Regions from separate parts of the Diplocloster hominis genome, predicted to be linked through region 1. Evidence: riboswitches for the same ligand, from Rfam matches in the RefSeq annotation. Region 1 holds a riboswitch; the other holds the start of a gene.
What was found. A riboswitch is a leader RNA that binds a small molecule or an ion and turns the genes downstream of it on or off. The one in region 1 is predicted to bind thiamine pyrophosphate.
Positions count from the first base shown of each region.

Region 1 (10,011 bases):
GATAGCGGGAGAGCAGGGGGCGGTCTCAGGCGGTGTAATGCCGGTAAGCCAGTGATTATCCAGAAACAGTCCGTGTCTGTCGAACAGTTCGCGATAGGATTCCAACTGATCCGGCAGAAGATTATCATTTACCAGTGTTCCCTGCCCGTCCATCAGAGCGATCCGGCTGATAAAAGAGCGCCAGCAGCCGGGATTATGGTCCACGATCAAAAGGGTAAGCCCCTGCTGGTTCAACTCTTTTAGTTTTTCTGCCAGATGAACACAGGCGGCAGGGTCCAGATTGGCAAACGGTTCGTCCAGCACGAGAATCCGGGCGCCGGTGGCCAGAGAGGTGGCCAGGGCCAGCTTCTGTTTGGTTCCGCCGGATAAGGTATGGATGGGGGCTGCGCCGATTGCTTCTAGCCCTGAGAAATGAAGCAGTTCCCGCATCCGCTCCTGCAGATCGCCCTCATAATTCATATTCTCCAGTGCGAACAGAATCTCATGATCCGGCCGCCCCATACAGAACTGGTTATCTGGATTTTGAAACAGGATGGAAATCTCCTGAGCCCGTTTGCTGGGCGGCATCTGTGAGACGGGACGGCCATCGATCAGGATCTCTCCTTCCAGACTGCCCGCGTACTCCGGGTACAGGCCCGCCAGACAATAGGCCAGGGTACTCTTACCGCAGCCGGAAGGTCCCATGAGAAGGACCGCCTCACCCTGATCCACATGAAAAGACAGACTCTCGAACACAGGCCCGGCCTGGGCCCCATAGCGGAAAGTCAGATTCCGGCAGGAGAGGATCGGACGGCTGCTATGCATGTGCTCTTCCCAGCGCATAGCTCTTAAGCAGCCCTGTTTTCGCCAGACCATCACCCATCAGTTTGCACAGGATACCGGCGAAGAGGACAGAGCTGACCAGACGGATCAGGAACATTACGATCAGCAGCTTCACAGACAGCAGCCCATATCCGGAGCGGACAAAGCTCCACAAAAAGCTGGTGATACAACAGCCTGCAGCGGCCAGATTCATAGTAAGGGCGTCAAATTTTTTATAACGCCAACCCGCAAAGACAAGTTCGCCGCCTGCGCCCTGGATTATTCCGGCCACGATTACCATAGGTCCGTACATATTTCCCATCAGCACTTCGATCAGAGCGGCAAGAACCTCAGAGACGATGGCAACGCCGGGTTTCTGAAGGATATAAGCGGCCAGGGTGGAAGCCATGAACCAGACGCCAAAGACAATCTCATTGGCCAGAGGCGCCAGGCCAAAAGGGGTCAGGGCAGTGCTTAAGAAAGAGGCCAGATACACCCCGGCCAGATAGACGACACCGAATACAATGCAGAGCATTGCGACAAAAATTACTTCGTGAAGCTTCCATTTAAATTTACTCATGTTTCCATTCCTCCTAAAGATATACCAAAATTTTATAAATCTTCTTCCAAATCTTCTTCCTTTGTGGGACTGTTGACCGAAATCGTAAAGTGCAGAATATAGTGCGGTACCGCCTGTTCCATCCGATGACAGACATTTTCCAGAAAATCAAAAATCTGATGGATATCCCCGGAAATCCTGGTCGCATAATGAATCGACTGCGGATGCAGCCCCGCGTCTTCCGCCATATGATAGACACCGGCGATATGATCGATATAATCACTGACGCCCATGGGATAAAGAGCCAGCTTACAAAGCGCCGGAAACCCTTTCTCCCTGACCTGCGAGTTAGGAGCTGGGCCGTCAAAGCTCAGCAGGCTGTCGCCATCGCAGTCACCGGGACATCCTTTGGAAAATTGCCCTTCCATCGCCATATGGATGCCGGGCTTAAATGCATGGACAAAAAGCCCCCGCACAGCGTCCACTACATAGGGCAGGCGCCCCCGATATACCGTAGACAGGGCATCCGACTCACTCCATACTGCGGAAGTGTCGGTGTATGTAAGCGCCCCCAGAATAATCGGCACAAAATCACGATCCATCGGATACAGGGAAAAACGGCAGCCCGAAATATCCAGACCGGTTCCCCTCCCGGACCACGGCAGATCCTGCCCGCCACAACAGCAAGATTGTTGCATCACACATCATCCTTTCCCAATTAAATTAAGTTCTAAAGGTAAAAAAATATAAAATAAAAAAGGATGGCATTTTCCGCAAGAAAACACCATCCTTTAATATCAAGGTATAATAATACGATGTTTTAGAATTGCTTCCCTACGCTGGTACTAACCAAATCAGGTTCAAAGGGTCAGAATTAAATCTTCTCAGCTCCGAAGAGTTCCCCTAGAATTCTAATTAAAATTATAAAATTGTATGGCAACAAATATACGCTGTTCTCCACATGTTGTCAAGAACTAAAAAAAGTACAAGAATGATACGGTCCGCTTATTTTACATGATAAACATAGGAACTTTTCCTGGGCTTAGCTGCCGGCTCGGCACCATCCACATATCCAACAATACAATGCCCGATTCCCTCATAATCGCCCTCAATCCCCCAGTCCTTCAGCAATGCCTTTCCCTCCGGACTGTCGAACTCCTCCTTAGCCCTGTGAATCCAGCAGCTGCCAAGCCCCAGATCATGAGCCGCCAGCATCATATTTCCCATCACGAGGCTGCCGTCATATAGATAAGTCGAACGTTTCCGGTCTGCCAATACGACCAGAACTGCAGGCGCTCCATAGAAAGGGTCCGTCCCGGTCCCCATAATACCTGCATTCATACGGGACAGCCGGTCCCGGATATTTTTATTCGTCACTGCAACAATAATCGGGGACTGGGCACCCATACCGGTAGCCGCATAAGTCCCGGCTTCCACAATCTGATCCAGCAGTTCATCCGGAACTATATCCGGCTTATAAGAGCGAATACTTCTTCTGGTTAAAATAGCATCCATAACCTGACTCATGGCAATACCTCCTGATTCGAATCCATGTATGATAGAAACAACGGTGTAAAACAACAGTGGGAGAATTCTCACTTATTTCGTTAAAATTCAATATCTTAATTATAATACAATCTCACATATTTTCAAGATGATCATAGCAGAAAGGACTGGAGTAAGCATAGCTGAAAATATTAGAACAAAAAGAAGGAAACGAAAGGATTATAGTTTCCCCTGGGATTCACTGATAAAAAATAGTAGCGCTCGAAAATACCTCGCTGACTATTTTTCATGCATCGCACATAAGCGGCTATAATACAGCCGCAAGTGCTCATAGCAATAAAAAATAGTAGCGCTCGAAAATACCTCGCTGACTATTTTTCATACATCGTACATAAGCGGCTATAATACAGCCGCTAAGTGCTCACAGCTATAAAAAATTGCGGAGGTGATTACACAAATAGGAAGTATGGGATGTAAGGAAATATAAAATAGTAATAATTACTATTACTGTGATTAAGTCACAGAACTATGAGATGCAAGATGGTAAAATAAAACAAAAAGGAGGTAAGAGATAATGAAAACGTATGTATGTACAATCTGCGGCTTCATCTATGAAGAGGCCGGAGGCATCCCGAATGCAGGAATAGCACCGGGAACCAGGTGGGATGAGTTGCCGGCGGACTGGGTATGCCCGTTGTGTGGAGCGGCAAAATCAGAATTCAGGGAACAGGGAGCCGTCCCTACCGCAGCAAAACCAGCTACTGTGATAGAGATGGACCAAGACAGGAAAGAGCTTTCCCCATTAGAAATGAGTGCGTTGTGTTCCAATCTGGCAAAAGGATGCGAAAAGCAGTATAAAGCCCGGGAAGCAGCCTTGTTTACGGAGCTCGCCCAATACTTTAAGGCTGGTTCTGCCCCTGCAGAGGAAGCGCAGACGAAGAATCTAATATCCCTCATTGAAAAAGATCTGGAGGAAAGATTCCCTTTGGCTAATGCAGCATCTGCCGATGCAGAAGACCGTGGCGCATTGCGTGCGCTGGTATGGAGCGAAAAAGTGACCCGTATCCTAAAATCCCTTTTGGCCCGATATGAAAAAGAGGGGGATGCCATGCTGGAGAACACAGGCGTGTATGTATGCACGATCTGTGGGTTTGTATACATTGGGGATACTCCCCCGCAGATATGCCCGGTATGTAAAGTTCCGAATTGGAAATTTGAAAAAGTAGAAGGGAGGGCATCCTGATGACGAAACAATACGCAGTTAGAAATATACGGTTATGCACCAAGGATTGTCTGTGCCTCTATGTCTGTCCGACCGGTGCAACAGATACGGAGAACAGCATCATAGATGTCAATAAATGTATTGGATGTGGAATATGCAGGGATGCCTGCCCATCCGGCGCTATTTCTATGGTACCGGTGGAACTTCCGCCCCAGCAGGGTCATGCCGAGGCGGTTACAACGGCGCTCCGGGCCATTATGCACAGCAAATCAGAGCAGGAAAGTATTGCGGCGTCACTTCCGGGGCGGCTGGCAGCCGCTATAGAGCAGTCCAACCGCATTATGGCGGAGGATATTATCCGTGAATCCGGATATATGCTGCCCCAAAGTGCCAATGCCCGCATTTTCCTGGAAAAGCTCCTGGACACACAGCATAGGGAAGGATTCCCGCGTTCCGCCGCAGAAGAACTATTATCCATGCTTAAGACAAATGAAGAGATCGAAAGCGTCAAAACAGAAAAATGGAAATGCAGTGTTTGCGGCTATATTCACGAAGGACCTATGCCGGAGAATTTTACCTGTCCCCGCTGTAAGCAGCCTTCCAGTGTATTTGTAAAGCTTAAGGAAGAAAACGCATAATATACTGCTGCCGAATGAAATGTACATAAGTTTCGTCCTTTATAGATAATTTATACAGCCAAAAATAGTTTATATCCAAAATAACCATAACAGGCCTGCGTCAAACAAGGAAACACCGAAGGCGTTTTTGAGCGGGCGGCGGACTGGACGCTGGGCAGGGAAGGGCTGGCTGGTTTCCTGTCCGGGCTGGCTTAAGTCTTACGATGGCAGCAGTTTAGGAAAATACAAAGCCGGATTCAGTATGCCTGGCGGATTTCATGTCCGACAGGCAAAAACCTCTTAGCCGGGAGCACAACAGGTGTTCCCGGCTAAGAGGCTTGGTTCCTGAATCCGGCTTCCGTAATTTCCTTAACTGCTGCCATCGTAAGACTTAAGCCGGCCCGGACAGGAAACCAGCCAGCCCTTCCCTGCCCAACACCCAGTCCGCCGCCCGCCCAAAAGCGCCGCTGGTGTTTTCGCCCCTTATTCGCAGTGATTCCCCTCAATACTTGTTGGATTGTGTTGGATTTGTGTGGAAATTTCTTTGTTTTGTGTTGACATTTCAGTTGGTATTTTATATAATTGTACTAACAGAAAACTCGGAGAAGTATCCTCTTTTCCAAGTAAAAATAGGATTTACGGATACCTGGTATACAGGTCAAAATTCCGGGTATACCTTATGGAGCAGCGAAAGCTGCGACCCCGCCCGCAGGGCATGCGTTATGGTATGCTGTAAAGTATACCTTATGGAGCAGCGAAAGCTGCGACCCCGCCCGGAGGGCATGCGTTATGGTATGCTGTAAAGTATACCTTATGGAGCAGCGAAAGCTGCGACCCCGCCCGGAGGGCATGCATTATGGTATGCTGTAAAGTATACCTTATGGAGCAGCGGAGGCTGCGACCCCGCCCGGAGGGCGTGCGTTATGGTATGCTGTAAAGTATACATAAGAATCAGAGAAATGAATCTAAAATAAAGGTGAAATCTATGAGCAGATCAAAGAGAATCAATGTTTTGAATGCAAGGCCGGTGAATCAGGACGGATTTATCGACGAATGGCCGGAAAAAGGATTTATCGCTATGAAAAGCCCCTACGATCCCAAGCCTTCCATAACCATCCGGGACGGAGTGATCGTAGAATTAGACGGAAAGAAACGGGAAGACTTCGACTTTATCGACCAGTTCATCGCGGACTACGCGATCCGGATCGACCGTGCCGAGGCCTCTATGGAGATTTCCTCCCTGGAAATCGCACGGATGCTGGTAGATATCCGGGTTTCCCGAAAAGAGATATTGAAAGTGGTGTCCGGTATCACTCCTGCCAAGATGGTGGAAGTGATCAATGAATTGAATGTAGTGGAAATGATGATGGCTATGCAGAAGATGCGGGCCAGAAAGACGCCTGCGAACCAGGCGCACATCACGAACCTGAAGGATGATCCGGCTCAGATCGCGGCGGACGCGGCGGAAGGAGCCTTAAGAGGTTTCCGGGAAGAGGAGACCACCATGAGTACCGCCAGATACGCTCCGTTTAATGCCATCGCCCTGCTGATCGGCGCGCAGGCCGGCAGAAGGGGTGTGCTCACCCAGTGTTCTTCGGAGGAAGCGACGGAGCTGGAGCTGGGAATCCGCGGATTCACCACCTATGCCGAGACGATCTCTGTGTATGGAACCGAGCAGGTATTTGTGGACGGGGATGACACCCCTTATTCCAAGGCGTTTTTGAACGCCGCTTACGCATCCAGAGGATTAAAGACCCGGTTTACATCCGGGGCGGGTTCCGAAGTGCTGATGGGAAATGCGGAACAAAAGTCCATGCTGTATCTGGAATGCAGATGCCTGTATGTGACCAAAGGCGGCGGTTCCCAGGGAATCCAGAACGGATCGGTCAGCTGTATCGGCATACCGGCCAGCGTGCCTTCCGGTATCCGGGAAGTGTTGGGAGAGAATCTGGTGGCTTCCATGCTGGGATTGGAGTGCGCATCCTCCAACGACCAGAGCTTTTCCCATTCCGATATGCGGCGTACGGCGAGAACCATGCTGCAGTTTATGCCGGGAACTGATTTTATATTCTCCGGTTACGCGGGGGAACCCAACTATGACAATATGTTCGCGGGCTCAAACTTTGACGCCGAGGACTTTGACGATTATAATGTATTACAGAGGGACATGCAGGTGGACGGCGGCCTTCGTCCGGTGAAGGAAGAAGAAGTGATTGCCGTCAGGAACAAAGCGGCCAGAGCGGTTCAGGCGGTGTTCCGTTACCTTGGTCTGACAGAGATCACCGATGAACAGGTGGAAGCCGTCACTTATGCCCATGGCAGTAAGGATACGCTGTCCCGGGACGCAGCTGCGGATCTGATCGCTGTGGAAGAGATGATGAACCGGGGTGTCACCGGTATCGATATTGTAAAAGCGCTGGACGAGAGCGGATTTTCCGATGTGGCGGAAAGCATCCTGAGTATGTTAAAGCAGCGTGTGGTCGGAGATTACATGCAGACGTCGGCGATCCTGGATACGGATTTCCATGTGATGTCCGGAGTAAACCTGCCGAATGATTATCTGGGGCCGGGTACCGGATACCGGGTCAGCGGTGATCGCTGGGAAGAGATCAAGGCGATTCCCCACAGAATCGACCCGAATCAATTTTAGGAGGTGTATCCATGGAAATCAACGAGCAGCTGATCAAACAGATTACGGAAATCGTAGTAAAACAAATCAACGGTCAGGGGAGCGAAAATCAGCATCCCCAGACTCCGAAAACCTCCTATGAAGGATATCCGGTGGCCCGTAAAGGTACCGATCCCAAGGAAGTGGTGATCGGCGTAGGGCCGGCTTTTCAACGGGAAATCAATTATACCATCAACGGTCTTGATCTAAAGGAAGTGCTGAAAAATATCGAGGCGGGAATCGAGGAAGAAGGGATGGTGCCCAGAGTGGTGAAGATCCTGAAAACCTCTGATGTCTGCTTTATGGGGCTGGAAGCCGCCAAACTGAGTGGTTCCGGTGTGGGAATCGGCCTGCAGTCCAAAGGCACGGCCGTCATCCACCAGAAAGACCTGTATCCGTTGTCCAATCTGGAGCTTTTCCCTCAGGCGCCGTTAATGACCCTTGAAAGCTACCGGATGATCGGGGCGAACGCGGCCAAGTACGGAAAAGGGGAGAAAGTTACTCCGATGGAAGGACGAAACGATCCCATGGTCCGGGCTTCCTATCAGGTAAAGGCAGCGCTGATGCATATCAAGGAGACGGAACAGGTAGATAAGAATATTCCTTATATCGAATGGGCGGAGGTATAGAGCATGAGATATCCGTTAGGAGAATATGAAGCGGATTCGATCCGCTCCAAAACAGGAAAAAAATTAGACGAAATCACTTTGGATGAGATCCGCAAAGGGCATGTCTCACCGGAGGATATTAAAATATCCAAGGAAATGTTGTATAATCAGGGGCAGGTAGCAAAGGACAGCGACAATCCTGCTCTGGCAGCGAATTTTGAACGGGCATCGGAACTGGTGGATGTACCGGATGATGTGATTTTACACATGTATGACAAGCTGCGGCCGAACCGCTCCACGAAGTTAGAGCTGGTGACGATCGCAAAGGATCTTCTGGAAAAATATCACGCGCCGAATTGTGCGAAGCTGGTGCTGGAGGCGGCGGATATCTACGAAAAGAGAGGGATTCTTCTTTGAACTATATCGCAGGCGTAGACATTGGCAATTCCACAACAGAAGTCTGTATCGCAGCTTTCGAAGACGGCAGGCTTCATTTCCTGGGAAGCGCATCGAAGATGACGACCGGAACCAAGGGGACCCAGGCCAATGTCGCAGGAATTCTGGCCGCTTTAAAAGAGGCCTGTGAAAAACTGAATATGTCTGCCGGTGAGATATCGCTGATTCGTATCAATGAGGCGGCCCCGGTAATCGGGGACACCGCTATGGAGACGATCACGGAGACGATTATTACGGAATCCTCCATGATCGGGCATAACCCATCCACCCCGGCAGGTGAGGGGCAGGCGGTGGGACGCACGATTTCCCTCAGACATCTGAAACAGGGCAATTCCTACACGCCTTATATTGTCATGGCGGATAAAAGCCACTCCTATGAAGAAGTGGCGGATACGATGAACCGCTATGCGCAGGCCAGAAATGTGACCGGGATGATTCTGCAGGCGGACGAGGCGGTGCTGGTGGAAAACCGTCTGGAACGCAAGATCCCTATCGTGGATGAAGTCCGGTATATGGAAAAGATCCCGGAAGGGAAGCTGGCGGCACTGGAGGTGGCTATGGCCGGTTCCAGCGTGCATATGCTGTCGAACCCATACGGAATCGCGACGCTACTGGAGCTTGACGCCCAGGAGACAAAAATGGTCACACCCATAGCCAAAAGCCTGATCGGCAAACGTAGCGCTGTGGTGATAAAGACACCTCACGGCAATGTCCGGGAACAGATCCTGCCGGCAGGTGAGATCTACATAGAGGCAGAGAATGACCAGACCGTGAATATCGACGCGGGAGCGGACGCCATCATGCAGGCGCTGTCACAGGCCGGCGAGATCAGGGATATTCACGGGCAGGAGCAGACAAATGTAGGAAACATGCTGGTCCGGATCAAAAAGGGGATGAGCACGGTTTCTGATGAGGATCAGGAAGAAATCCGCATCACGGATCTGCTGGCTGTGGATACGCTGGCGCCGGTGGTCATATCAGGTGCCCTGGCAGGGGAAACCTGTCTGGAGAAAGCGGTGGGAATCGCCGCCATGGTAAAAACCAGGCAGCTTCCCATGGAAAAGATCGCGGATGAACTGCGAAGACAGCTTAAGACGAAGGTAAAGGTAGCGGGTGTGGAGGCGGTAATGGCTTCGCTTGGCGCTATGACAACGCCGGGAACCAGGCTTCCGCTTGCGATTTTGGATCTGGGCGGCGGTTCTACGGACGCGGCGGTAATGACCTCTAAAGGAACCGTGCGGATGGTACATCAGGCAGGAGCCGGCGAGCTGGTCACCATGCTCATTCAGACCGAGCTGGGGCTTCACAGCAAAAATACAGCGGAACAGATGAAACGGTACCCGCTGGCTAAGGTAGAGAGCCTGTTCCATATGCGGTTGGAAAGCGGAGCGATCGAGTTTTTTCCGGATGCGATTGAACCAAAATATTTCGGCAGTGTGGTGCTGCTGACCGGAAAAGAAATGATCCGGATAGACGAAGATATCCCGATGGAAAAGATCGTCGCGGTGCGGCGGGAAGCCAAACGGAAAGTATTCGTGACCAATGCTGTCAGAGCGCTTAAGGCAGTGGCGCCG
Region 1 is NZ_JAWDIY010000015.1:47,109-57,119, forward strand. Features, by position in the region: gene ABC831_RS14670 (ABC transporter ATP-binding protein) at 1-804, opposite strand, end outside; gene ABC831_RS14675 (ECF transporter S component) at 797-1,381, opposite strand; gene ABC831_RS14680 (YkoF family thiamine/hydroxymethylpyrimidine-binding protein) at 1,414-2,058, opposite strand; TPP riboswitch at 2,175-2,275, opposite strand; gene ABC831_RS14685 (nitroreductase) at 2,366-2,887, opposite strand; gene ABC831_RS26545 (rubredoxin) at 3,441-4,109, shown strand; gene ABC831_RS14700 (rubredoxin-like domain-containing protein) at 4,109-4,726, shown strand; gene ABC831_RS14705 (propanediol/glycerol family dehydratase large subunit) at 5,691-7,355, shown strand; gene ABC831_RS14710 (propanediol/glycerol family dehydratase medium subunit) at 7,367-8,002, shown strand; gene ABC831_RS14715 (diol dehydratase small subunit) at 8,006-8,398, shown strand; gene ABC831_RS14720 (diol dehydratase reactivase subunit alpha) at 8,395-10,011, shown strand, end outside.

Region 2 (10,011 bases), on a different contig from region 1:
GTGTCGATATCCAGATGATGAAGCATCTCTTTGGCACGGCTTCTGTCGAAATCCGCATAAAAATCCCCGAAGAAATCAATGATTTCACAGACCCGCATCCAGTCGTTCAGATAAGTCCGTTCCGGCAGATAGGATACCATTTTCTTTGTCTCTACCCCGGGAGCCTTCCCGTCGATGAGTGTCTCACCGGAAGTGGGGGCCAGAAGACCGTTAATCAGTTTGATCAACGTGGTTTTTCCACTGCCATTGGGGCCCAGAAGTCCGACGATCCGTCCCCGCTCTATATTCAGATCGACCTCGGAAAGCGCAGCTTTGTATTCATAAACCTTGGTCAGTCCGTGGCATTCGATAATATTACTCATGTTAACCTCCTGTGACGCGCCAACTGCGTCCTGTTCAATTTTTTTCATCCCCCAGCACCTGTTGGATAAATTGGAAGGTCTCTTCCTTTTTAAAACCTAAATTATTCATTTTTTCCAAAAATAATGTGATCTGCTCTTTGGCCAGTTCTTGTTTCATATTTTGTATCATTTCCCGATCCTCCGTTATAAATCTGCCGCTGGTACGCTGGGAATAGAGCAAACCGTCACGTTCCAGTTCAGATAAGGCTTTTTGCATGGTATTGGGATTAACAGAAGCCTGCGCGGCCAGTTCCCGGACAGAAGGGAGTTTGTCGCCTGCGTGGTAAATGCCGGAGACAATGTCCGTTTGTATCTTTTCTATGATTTGTGCATAAATAGGGCGATCAGAATTCAGCATCCATGTCATTCTTACACCTCCTTGTGCGTTTGGATTAACTGTATTATTAACTTAATACAATAGTACATTTGAAATGAAATTTTGTCAATAGGGTTTTTGTAATTTACTGGATATGTAGTTACGATTCACGGCCAACTTGGTAAATGGGGATTTTGAGAGGGGACTGGCACTTTTCGGTAGGAAAGCTAAATTTTCAAGTAACTGCGTAGAGAAAAGGGCCTGTCCCCTCTCAAAATCCCCATTTACCAAAGATGGCCGTGAATCGTAACGATATGTATGGCAAACATGTGAAAGATGTAAAGGAAGAAAAAGGAAAAATCGTCAGTTTGGGGATTGTGGAAGGCAAAAGAACATATTATAATAAAACGGTGAGAAAAAATAAGTTTGAGAAAGGAGGAAGCCAGATGATTAAGGATGATTACATTCCATTTACGATCGGAAGACAGAAGCATATCGCGCTGATTGCCCATGACAGCAAGAAGGCGGAGCTGGTAGAATGGGTGGAAGAGAATAAGGAAATCCTGAAGAACCATTTCCTGTGCGGCACGGGTACCACAGCCAGATTGATTTCAGAAAAGACAGACCTTCCGGTCAAGGGCTATAACAGCGGGCCGCTGGGCGGTGATCAGCAGATCGGTTCCAGGATAGTAGAAGGAAATATCGATTTTGTCGTATTTTTCTGGGATCCATTGGAGTCACAGCCCCATGATCCGGATGTGAAAGCGTTGCTGCGTATCGCAGTGGTCTATGATATTCCCATTGCCAACAATCGGGCCACAGCGGATTTTATGCTGACATCCCGGTATATGAACACGGAATATGACCGCATGGTAATCAATTATAACAAAACCATCCAGGATCGTATGAATCAGTTCAAAAAATAAGAGAACTCTGTAAGCAGAAGCTTTCAGAGTTCTCTTATTTTCCAGAGCATGATATTTTCCGGAATACGATTATCGGGACTGCTGTAAGATCTTGTCCAATACCTCCGGGTCAAAGGTACCGGAACGCAGCATTTCGATTTCATATTTATAGGGAGGAAATACAGTCTTTTTGTCATCCGGAAGGGGAACCCAGGGTGTTTCCAGGATTTTTGGAATATCCAAAAAATCAGGGTGATGGACGATGCGATGCAGCGCATCGAACCCAATCGTGCCGAACCCCAGATTTTCATGCCGGTCTTTGGCCGCTCCGGCCATATTTTTACTGTCGTTAATATGAAAGACGGCAATCTGGTCTTTTCCCAAAACTTTGTCAAACTGCTCGATGACCCCGTCAAAATCATGGATAATGTCATATCCGGCGTCGTTGGTGTGGCAGGTATCGAAGCAGACCCTTAATTTATCATTATACGTCACCCCGTCGTAGATCCGGGCCAATTCCTCAAATGTTTTACCGATCTCGGAACCCTTACCGGCCATAGTTTCCAGAGCGATCATACACTTGGTGCCGGCGCTCAGCACTTCGTTCAGGCCTTTTACGATCTGATCGATTCCGGCCTTTGTACCTGCGCCTACATGTGCGCCGGGATGCAGCACCAGAATCCGGCTTCCCATGGCCTCGCTGCGGCGCAGCTCCTCGGCCAGAAAATCCACTGCCAGCTCGAAGGTTTCCGGTTTTACGGAGTTGCCGAGATTAATAATATAAGGGGCGTGGATAATGATATCATCGATTCCGTGTTCCTTCATATATTCCCAGCCGGCCGCGATATTCAGTTCCTCAACAGGCTTTCGTCTCGTGTTCTGAGGCGCGCCCGTATATACCATAAACGTATCCGATCCATAGGATACGGCTTCCCTGGCAGAATTTAAAAACATATCCTTGCCGCTCATACTAACATGGGAACCTATTTTCAACATTCGTTTGCCTCCATACATATATTCAGGTACTCAGTCTTTTTTCACAAATTTAGATTTGGGCTGTTTGCAGATCGGACAGACATAGGAATCCGGGAGTTCTTCAAAGGGAATCTCCCCGTCATACACATATCCGCACACACTGCACACATAGGTGGCTTTTGAGGCGGCCTGCGTTTCCTCAGGAATATAGGTCGGCGCATTTTTCGGACTCTTGCCCTTCACCACTTTATGGTAATAGGAATAGGTCATGGCAGGTACATTCATAAGCAGATCCCCATCCATGATCTCAGCCAAAAACACCGTATGGGTGCTGGTTTCCAGGGTATCTATAATCCGGCAGGTCAGATAACCGCAGGCATCAGAGATAACAGGGAGATCATCCTTCATCATATGGTCCACGGCAGCAAACTTATCTGCGTTTTTTCCGGACTGAAAACCGAAAGTGCCGATGATACCGGGATCGGATTCCTCTGAAAGAATCGACACTGCGAAGGTTCCGTTTCGTTTCATACAAGAATTCGTATAATTATCATGATTCATACTCACTGCTAAGGTAGCAGGAGAAGAGGTGATCTGCATAATACTGTTTGCCACACAACCCGTAGGACGGTCTCCATCCAGGGTGGAGACGATATAAACCCCATAAGATAGATTGTGAAATACATTCATGTTCATAATATTTCCTCCTTTATTTTATAATAACAGTAATCATTACTGATATTATAGCATAAACTGGGAAAATAGCAAGAAGTTTTCAAAGTTTTTCACATAAATTTTATTATACAGTATTTCAGCAGATTTATTCTTTTCATTGTTAGATAGCCGGAAATCCCAGCCCAGAAATCCCAGCCCGGAAATCCCAGAACACAGAAATTCCAGAACCTGGTTGAAAAAAAAGGTCATTCATATTATAATTTTGAAAGATGTGGTAAATAAGGCCAAAGGGCCGTCAAAAACAAGAATTTCAGGAGGAACCTATGAAAAAAATCTTAGATCTGATTACAGAAGAGCTTTCCGGAGCATTTGCCGCCAGCGGATACGATGCTTCCTATGGAAAAGTGAATCTGTCCAATCGCCCGGATTTGTGCGAATATCAGTGTAATGGCGCCATGGCCGCCGCGAAAGAGTACAAAAAGGCTCCGATTCAGATTGCGGAGGATGTAGTGGGACAGTTAAAAAACTGCGCTGCATTTGCCATGATCGAAGCGGTAAAGCCCGGATTTATAAATATGAAGCTGAACTGTGAATTCCTGATCAGCTATCTGAACCAGATGAGCGGGGAAAAAGACTTAGGCTTTGAAAAAACCGCTCATCCCAAGACGATCGTGCTGGACTACGGCGGTCCCAATGTGGCCAAGCCTCTTCATGTAGGGCATCTGCGCTCTGCGATTATAGGAGAGAGCATCAAGAGAATCGGCCGGTTCGTGGGCCATACCATGATTGGGGACGTTCACCTGGGCGACTGGGGGCTTCAGATGGGACTGATCATAACCGAACTGAAGAAGCGTAAGCCCGCATTGGTTTACTTCGATCCCTCTTATTCAGGAGAGTATCCGGCAGAACCGCCGTTTACGATTAGCGAGCTGGAAGAGATCTATCCGGCTGCCAGCGCCCGCTCAAAAGAGGACGCGGCCTACAAGGAAGAGGCCATGGAGGCTACTTATCAGCTGCAGCACGGGAATCAGGGCTATATCGCTTTATGGAATCATATCCTGAATGTATCCGTATCAGATCTTAAGAAGAATTATGAAAAATTAAATGTGACCTTTGATCTCTGGAAAAAGGAATCCGATGCGCAGCCCTATATCCCGGACATGGTTCAATATATGAAAGACAACGGCTATGCCCACATAAGCGACGGAGCTCTGGTGGTGGACGTCAAAGAGGACAGCGATACCAAGGAGATTCCGCCCTGTATGATCCTTAAATCTGACGGCGCTTCTCTTTACAATACCACAGACCTGGCCACCATTGTAGAGCGTATGAAACTGTTCCATCCCGATGAGATCTTATATATCGTAGATAAACGCCAGGACCTTTATTTCACGCAGGTATTCCGCTGCGCGAAAAAGACAAAGCTGGTGGAAGAGGATACCAAACTTACGTTTCTGGGATTCGGGACCATGAACGGCAAGGACGGAAAGCCGTTTAAAACCAGAGAGGGCGGCGTGATGCGCCTGGAAGAACTGATCGGAGATATCAATAACCAGATGTTTCAAAAGATCAGCGAGAACAGAAACACAGCCGAAGACATCGACGCCCGGGAGACAGCCAGAATCATCGGACTCTCCGCCATCAAATATGGGGATCTGTCCAATCAGGCTTCCAAGGACTACGTCTTTGATGTGGAGCGTTTTACCTCCTTCGAAGGCGACACCGGTCCGTACATTCTATATACCATAGTGCGGATCAAGTCTATTCTGAAAAAATACACGGCGCAGGGGGGAACCCTTGAAAACCTCACAATCGGGGAACCGGCAAATGAGAGTGAAAAAAATCTGATGCTGTCCCTGACCGGATTCATCCAGGCCATCGAGACTGCCTATGCGGATCACGCGCCCCACAAAGTCTGCGCGTATATCTATGAACTGGCCAATGCCTTTAACTCCTTCTACCACGAAACCAAAATCCTGGGAGAAGAAGACCAGGTCAGAAAAGAAGGAATGCTGGCTTTACTGCTTCTGACCAGAAACGTACTGGAAACCTGTATAGACCTGCTGGGCTTCGAAGCCCCGGAACGCATGTAGACAGTTATAACAAAAGTAAGGAGAGGAACCACCGGAATGATACCTGAGAGCAGGAAAGATTTGGCTAACCTGGTGACGGAAACCACGAGGAACGTCTATGAAGATCTGACGCCCCAGTTAATAGAGCGGCTGGAACACGTGAAGCACAGCAGTGAGCTAAGCGAATCACAGAAAAACGATGAGGTCATGCTGGACATGATGGGTTATGTAAAATCCTGCACCAACGAGATTATCATCGATGTCCTGGCCCAAATATTCGGATTGGAATAAAAAAAGAAGGACGCAAGCGGGAACGAAAGATAGAATCCCGGGTGCGTCCTTAATTCATTTATGAACATAAGAGCGGAAGATGGCAGGGCGGACTAAGGGCCGGGAAGAGAGAGAACGGTGCACGCGGGCGGAACCCACGAGAGTTGCCGCCGGGTCCCGCCCGGGTGCGCCCGTTCCCTCTCTTCCCTGCTTTACTGACAGCTCTTTTACTTATTTGCAGCTCTTGAGCTGTATGATTACGCTTGATAGAGTTTTCTGTGAATGAGAACACATCATGATGGGCCGGTATCAGTTATTAGTCATTTGCTTTACATACTGCAAAGCCTTCGTCACCGGCGGAACAGACATCAGTACAACCGTTAAAAGGGCTTCCGCTCCCATATAGGAAGCATTATACAGAACAGAATACACAACCGGGTGCATAGTTTCCGGTGCATAAGAAGCGAAGAAAATAATACCTGACAGAGCCGAGCAGACAAACCGGCCGAACACACCCACGAGATACCCCAAAACCAGACCATGTTTCTTATTACTGAACAATCCGGAGAGCCCCAGAACCCCAAAAGCCAGAATATAATCCAGCAGAAGCTGCGGAAGCGTCATAATATAAGGATCGATCAGCATCTGCAGCAGCCCATAAGCCACACCGGTCATCAAGCCAACCTTCACACCATACCAGTAACCGATCAGACAGATAAACATCATACTGAACAAAGTAACCGAACCGCCCATCGGCATATCGAACAATTTCAGCATAGAAGTAACCGTCGCCAAAGCGATCGCCAGTGCAGAAAAGACGAGCTGCTTTGTCTTAATCGCATGCTGCTGCCTTTTATTCTTACCGATCAGTCCAATAGCCGCCACCAGAATAATCAGAACAGCAAACAACGCCACATATCCGGCGGCAGTCAGTTCGTAGATCATGGTACCATAGCCATCATCCACATGATTTGCAAAAAAACTCATAAAAAAACCTCCTTCGTGTAAAAACGTACAGGAGGAGTCCACTTTGGTGCTTCCCTACGCCGGTATTAACCGGATCAGGTAATGAGGGTTCATGCATAAAATGCATTGTCTCAGCCAAATGCTCCCCTAGCCGTATATCACTATCTACGGCATTATTATAGGGACACATTCAAGATTTGTCAATAGATCAAAAAAGTATCTTTCACTCCCTTCAACCGGGTCCATATGGCCTATATGAGGCCTATATGAAAGCAGTGTATCATTTTCAGGACCAATATGGTATGATGAAAACAAATTCATTTTCGCGGAAGATAAGATTAGCGGCGGAAGATAAGATTAGCTGAGGAGGACTGGTTATGTTTGATATTATTTTATATGATTTGGATGGCACTTTGACGGACCCGAGGGAAGGAATAACGAAAAGCGTGCAGTATGCGCTGAAATATTTTGGGATTGAAGAGGAGGACCTTTCGAAGCTGGAACCGTTTATCGGTCCTCCATTGAAAGAGCAGTTTATGGAGTATTGCGGCTTTGATGCGGACAAAGGGGAAGAAGCGGTATGGAAGTACAGAGAGCGGTTCTCGGTGAACGGGTGGAAAGAGAATAAGATATATCCCGGTGTAGCCGATATGCTGAGGAAGCTTTCCGAAGAGGGAAAAGTCCTGGCGGTGGCGTCATCCAAACCGACCCTCTTTGTGGAGAAAATATTGGATTATTTTGGGATTACCGGATATTTTACGGAGATCGTGGGCAGTGAGATGGACGGCAGCAGGACCCGGAAAAGTGAGGTGATCGGGGAGGTGTTTTGCCGGCTGCGGATTGATGAGAAGAATAGGGACAAGGTTGTGATGATCGGGGACCGCAAGCATGATGTGATCGGAGCCAAAGAGGCAGGAGTGGCCTCTATCGGGGTTACCTATGGATACGGCGGTTATGAAGAACTGGCCGGGGCGCATGCGGATTGGATTGTGGAATCGGTGGAAGAGCTGACGCAGCTTTTATTAAAATAAGGAGGAGCGGATGGGAAAAGAACCGGTATACGTAAGAATCTGGCAGCTGGTCTATCCGCTGGGCATCAAGTATCTGGCGGAAGCGGTGGTCACGCTGGCCGCGGCTTTTATATTCTCAGCGGCAGCACTGACTGCAGGCGAGAATGCGGGCCGGGAATATGAGCTGGTCAGAGAATACGGCAATGTGATCCTGCTGGTCAGCAATGGATTGCTGCTCCCGGTTATGTGGATGCTCTTTCGGCGGGATGAGAAGAAGGGACTGCACGAAAGGCCCCTGTATGGGAAAATTTCTGGATTCTGGGTTGTTTTGCTGGCGGTCTGCAGCTGTGTCGGATTCAACGGACTGATCGCGTTGAGCCCTCTGCCGGTCTGGTTTCCCCAGGGGAAGGAAGTCCTGAATACTCTTTACGGCGGGAATAAATGGATTGCGCTGTTGAATGTGATCGTGGCGGCTCCGTTGGCGGAAGAGCTGTTGTTCCGGGGGATTCTGTATAGCAGATTGCGGGAATGGACCGGGCGATTTAATGGAATATTATGCAGTGCATTTATTTTCGGATTACTGCACGGGAACGTTCTGCAGTTTGTCTATGCGTTTCTTCTGGGGCTTATTTTCGCTTACCTGTATGAGGTATATGGTTCCATTAAGGCGCCGGTGGCAGCGCACTGCACGGCAAACCTGTTTTCCGTTCTTATGACGGAGACACCGCTTGGGCGTGTGATGGAGAATCCGGCAGTTTCTTATCTGGCTATCGCTGCCGCCTGTGTGACAGGAGCTATGGTTTTGGTGATGATGCATGGAAAAATCAGTAAAAAGGAAGGAGAGTGCTCTATGGCAAAAGGACGCAGAAGGATGGAAAATGACCGGCTGTTGATTGAGGTGGATGATCTGGGAGCGGAACTCACCAGGATATATGATAAATATAATAAAAGAGAAATTATCTGGGAGGGAGATCCTGCTTATTGGAAGAGACACGCGCCTATTTTGTTTCCCTTTATTGGTAAGGTGAACGGTAATGTCTATCACTATCAGGGGAAGGAATATCCTTCCGGGCAGCATGGATTTGCCCGGGATTTACCATTTGAACTGAAGGATCAAGGGCCTGATTTTGTCAGCCATACACTGGAGGCCAACGATGATACGATGATGGTCTATCCGTTTTTGTTCCGGCTGAAGGTGACCCATACATTAAAAGGCAACCGGCTGAAGGTGGCGTGGAAGGTGACCAATTACGGAAACAGCACGATGTATTTCAGCGTTGGCGGGCACCCGGCATTCCGGCTGCCGGAAAATGCGGCTTTCGGCTGCGCCGGCTGGAAGATCCGGCTGGGGGAAGGAAAGCGCCCGGTGTACCGGCTTTTGAACGGGGAAGGGCTGTGTGATAGGAGTAAGACGTATCCATTGGAGCTTTCCGACGGGGTGTATACCATCGATGAGCATACCTTTGACCATGACGCGCTGATCTTCGAAGGTCAGCAGATCCAAAGAGCGGGGATTGAGTTCCCGGACGGTACGCCGTATGTGAATCTGATCTGTGAAGATTTTCCGTATATGGGGATCTGGTCGGCGAAGGGGGCCCCGTTTATCTGCCTGGAGCCCTGGTTCGGCAGGTGCGACGATGCCGGATTTACCGGGGAGCTGGCCAAAAAGACAGGTATACTGAGCCTGGGGCTGGAAGAAAGCTTCCGGGCGGAATATACGATAGAAATATGCTGATGTGCAGAAAAGAATAAAATGAGAAACGCCCCGGCTATGGGGCGTTTCTTACATTTTTATGAGGGGGGAGATAGTGAGTGTGTGATCAACTATCTGAGTATTATTATAAAAGGTAAATATGTTCAAAGTATGACCAGAGTATTAAAGAAAAAGAAAAATTCTAAAAGATTTATAAAAAATAGTAGCGCTCGAAAAAACCTCGCTGACAATTTTTTATGCATCGCACGTAAGCGGCTAAAGAACAGCCGCAAAGTGCTCATAGCGATAAAAAATAGTAGCGCTCGAAAAAACCTCAAGTGCTCATAGCGATAAAATTAAATAAATTGATTTCGAGGTCTGAATCAACTATACTAAGACTATAACATGAAATGAGGAGGTACAAAACATGCCATTTTTTACGGAATATCTGAAAATCTTAATTATTGCGGCTGTAGTGATTCTAGTGCTCCTGATTGTGGTAGCCGGTTATAAGAAGGCGCCGCCGGATACAGCATTTATCATATCAGGCCTGCGCAAGAAGACTGTGATCGGGAAGGCCAGTGTAAAACTGCCGTTCCTGGAAAGACTGGATACCTTAAGTCTGAAACTGATCGCCATCGATGTCAAGACAACCAATGCGGTTCCCACGGCCGATTATATCAATATCCAGGTGGACGCTGCGGTTAATATAAAGATCAGCAGTGAAC
Region 2 is NZ_JAWDIY010000005.1:118,988-128,998, forward strand. Features, by position in the region: gene ABC831_RS06500 (ABC transporter ATP-binding protein) at 1-362, opposite strand, end outside; gene ABC831_RS06505 (GntR family transcriptional regulator) at 397-768, opposite strand; gene ABC831_RS06510 (methylglyoxal synthase) at 1,164-1,643, shown strand; gene ABC831_RS06515 (deoxyribonuclease IV) at 1,713-2,618, opposite strand; gene ABC831_RS06520 (flavin reductase) at 2,649-3,293, opposite strand; gene argS (arginine--tRNA ligase) at 3,596-5,365, shown strand; gene ABC831_RS06530 (hypothetical protein) at 5,402-5,635, shown strand; gene thiT (energy-coupled thiamine transporter ThiT) at 5,924-6,601, opposite strand; TPP riboswitch at 6,636-6,739, opposite strand; gene ABC831_RS06540 (HAD hydrolase-like protein) at 6,958-7,611, shown strand; gene ABC831_RS06545 (aldose epimerase family protein) at 7,622-9,325, shown strand; gene ABC831_RS06550 (flotillin family protein) at 9,711-10,011, shown strand, end outside.
Region 2: it holds a riboswitch for thiamine pyrophosphate, as region 1 does, so the genes downstream of both, thiT (energy-coupled thiamine transporter ThiT) here and ABC831_RS14680 (YkoF family thiamine/hydroxymethylpyrimidine-binding protein) in region 1, are expected to answer to the same signal.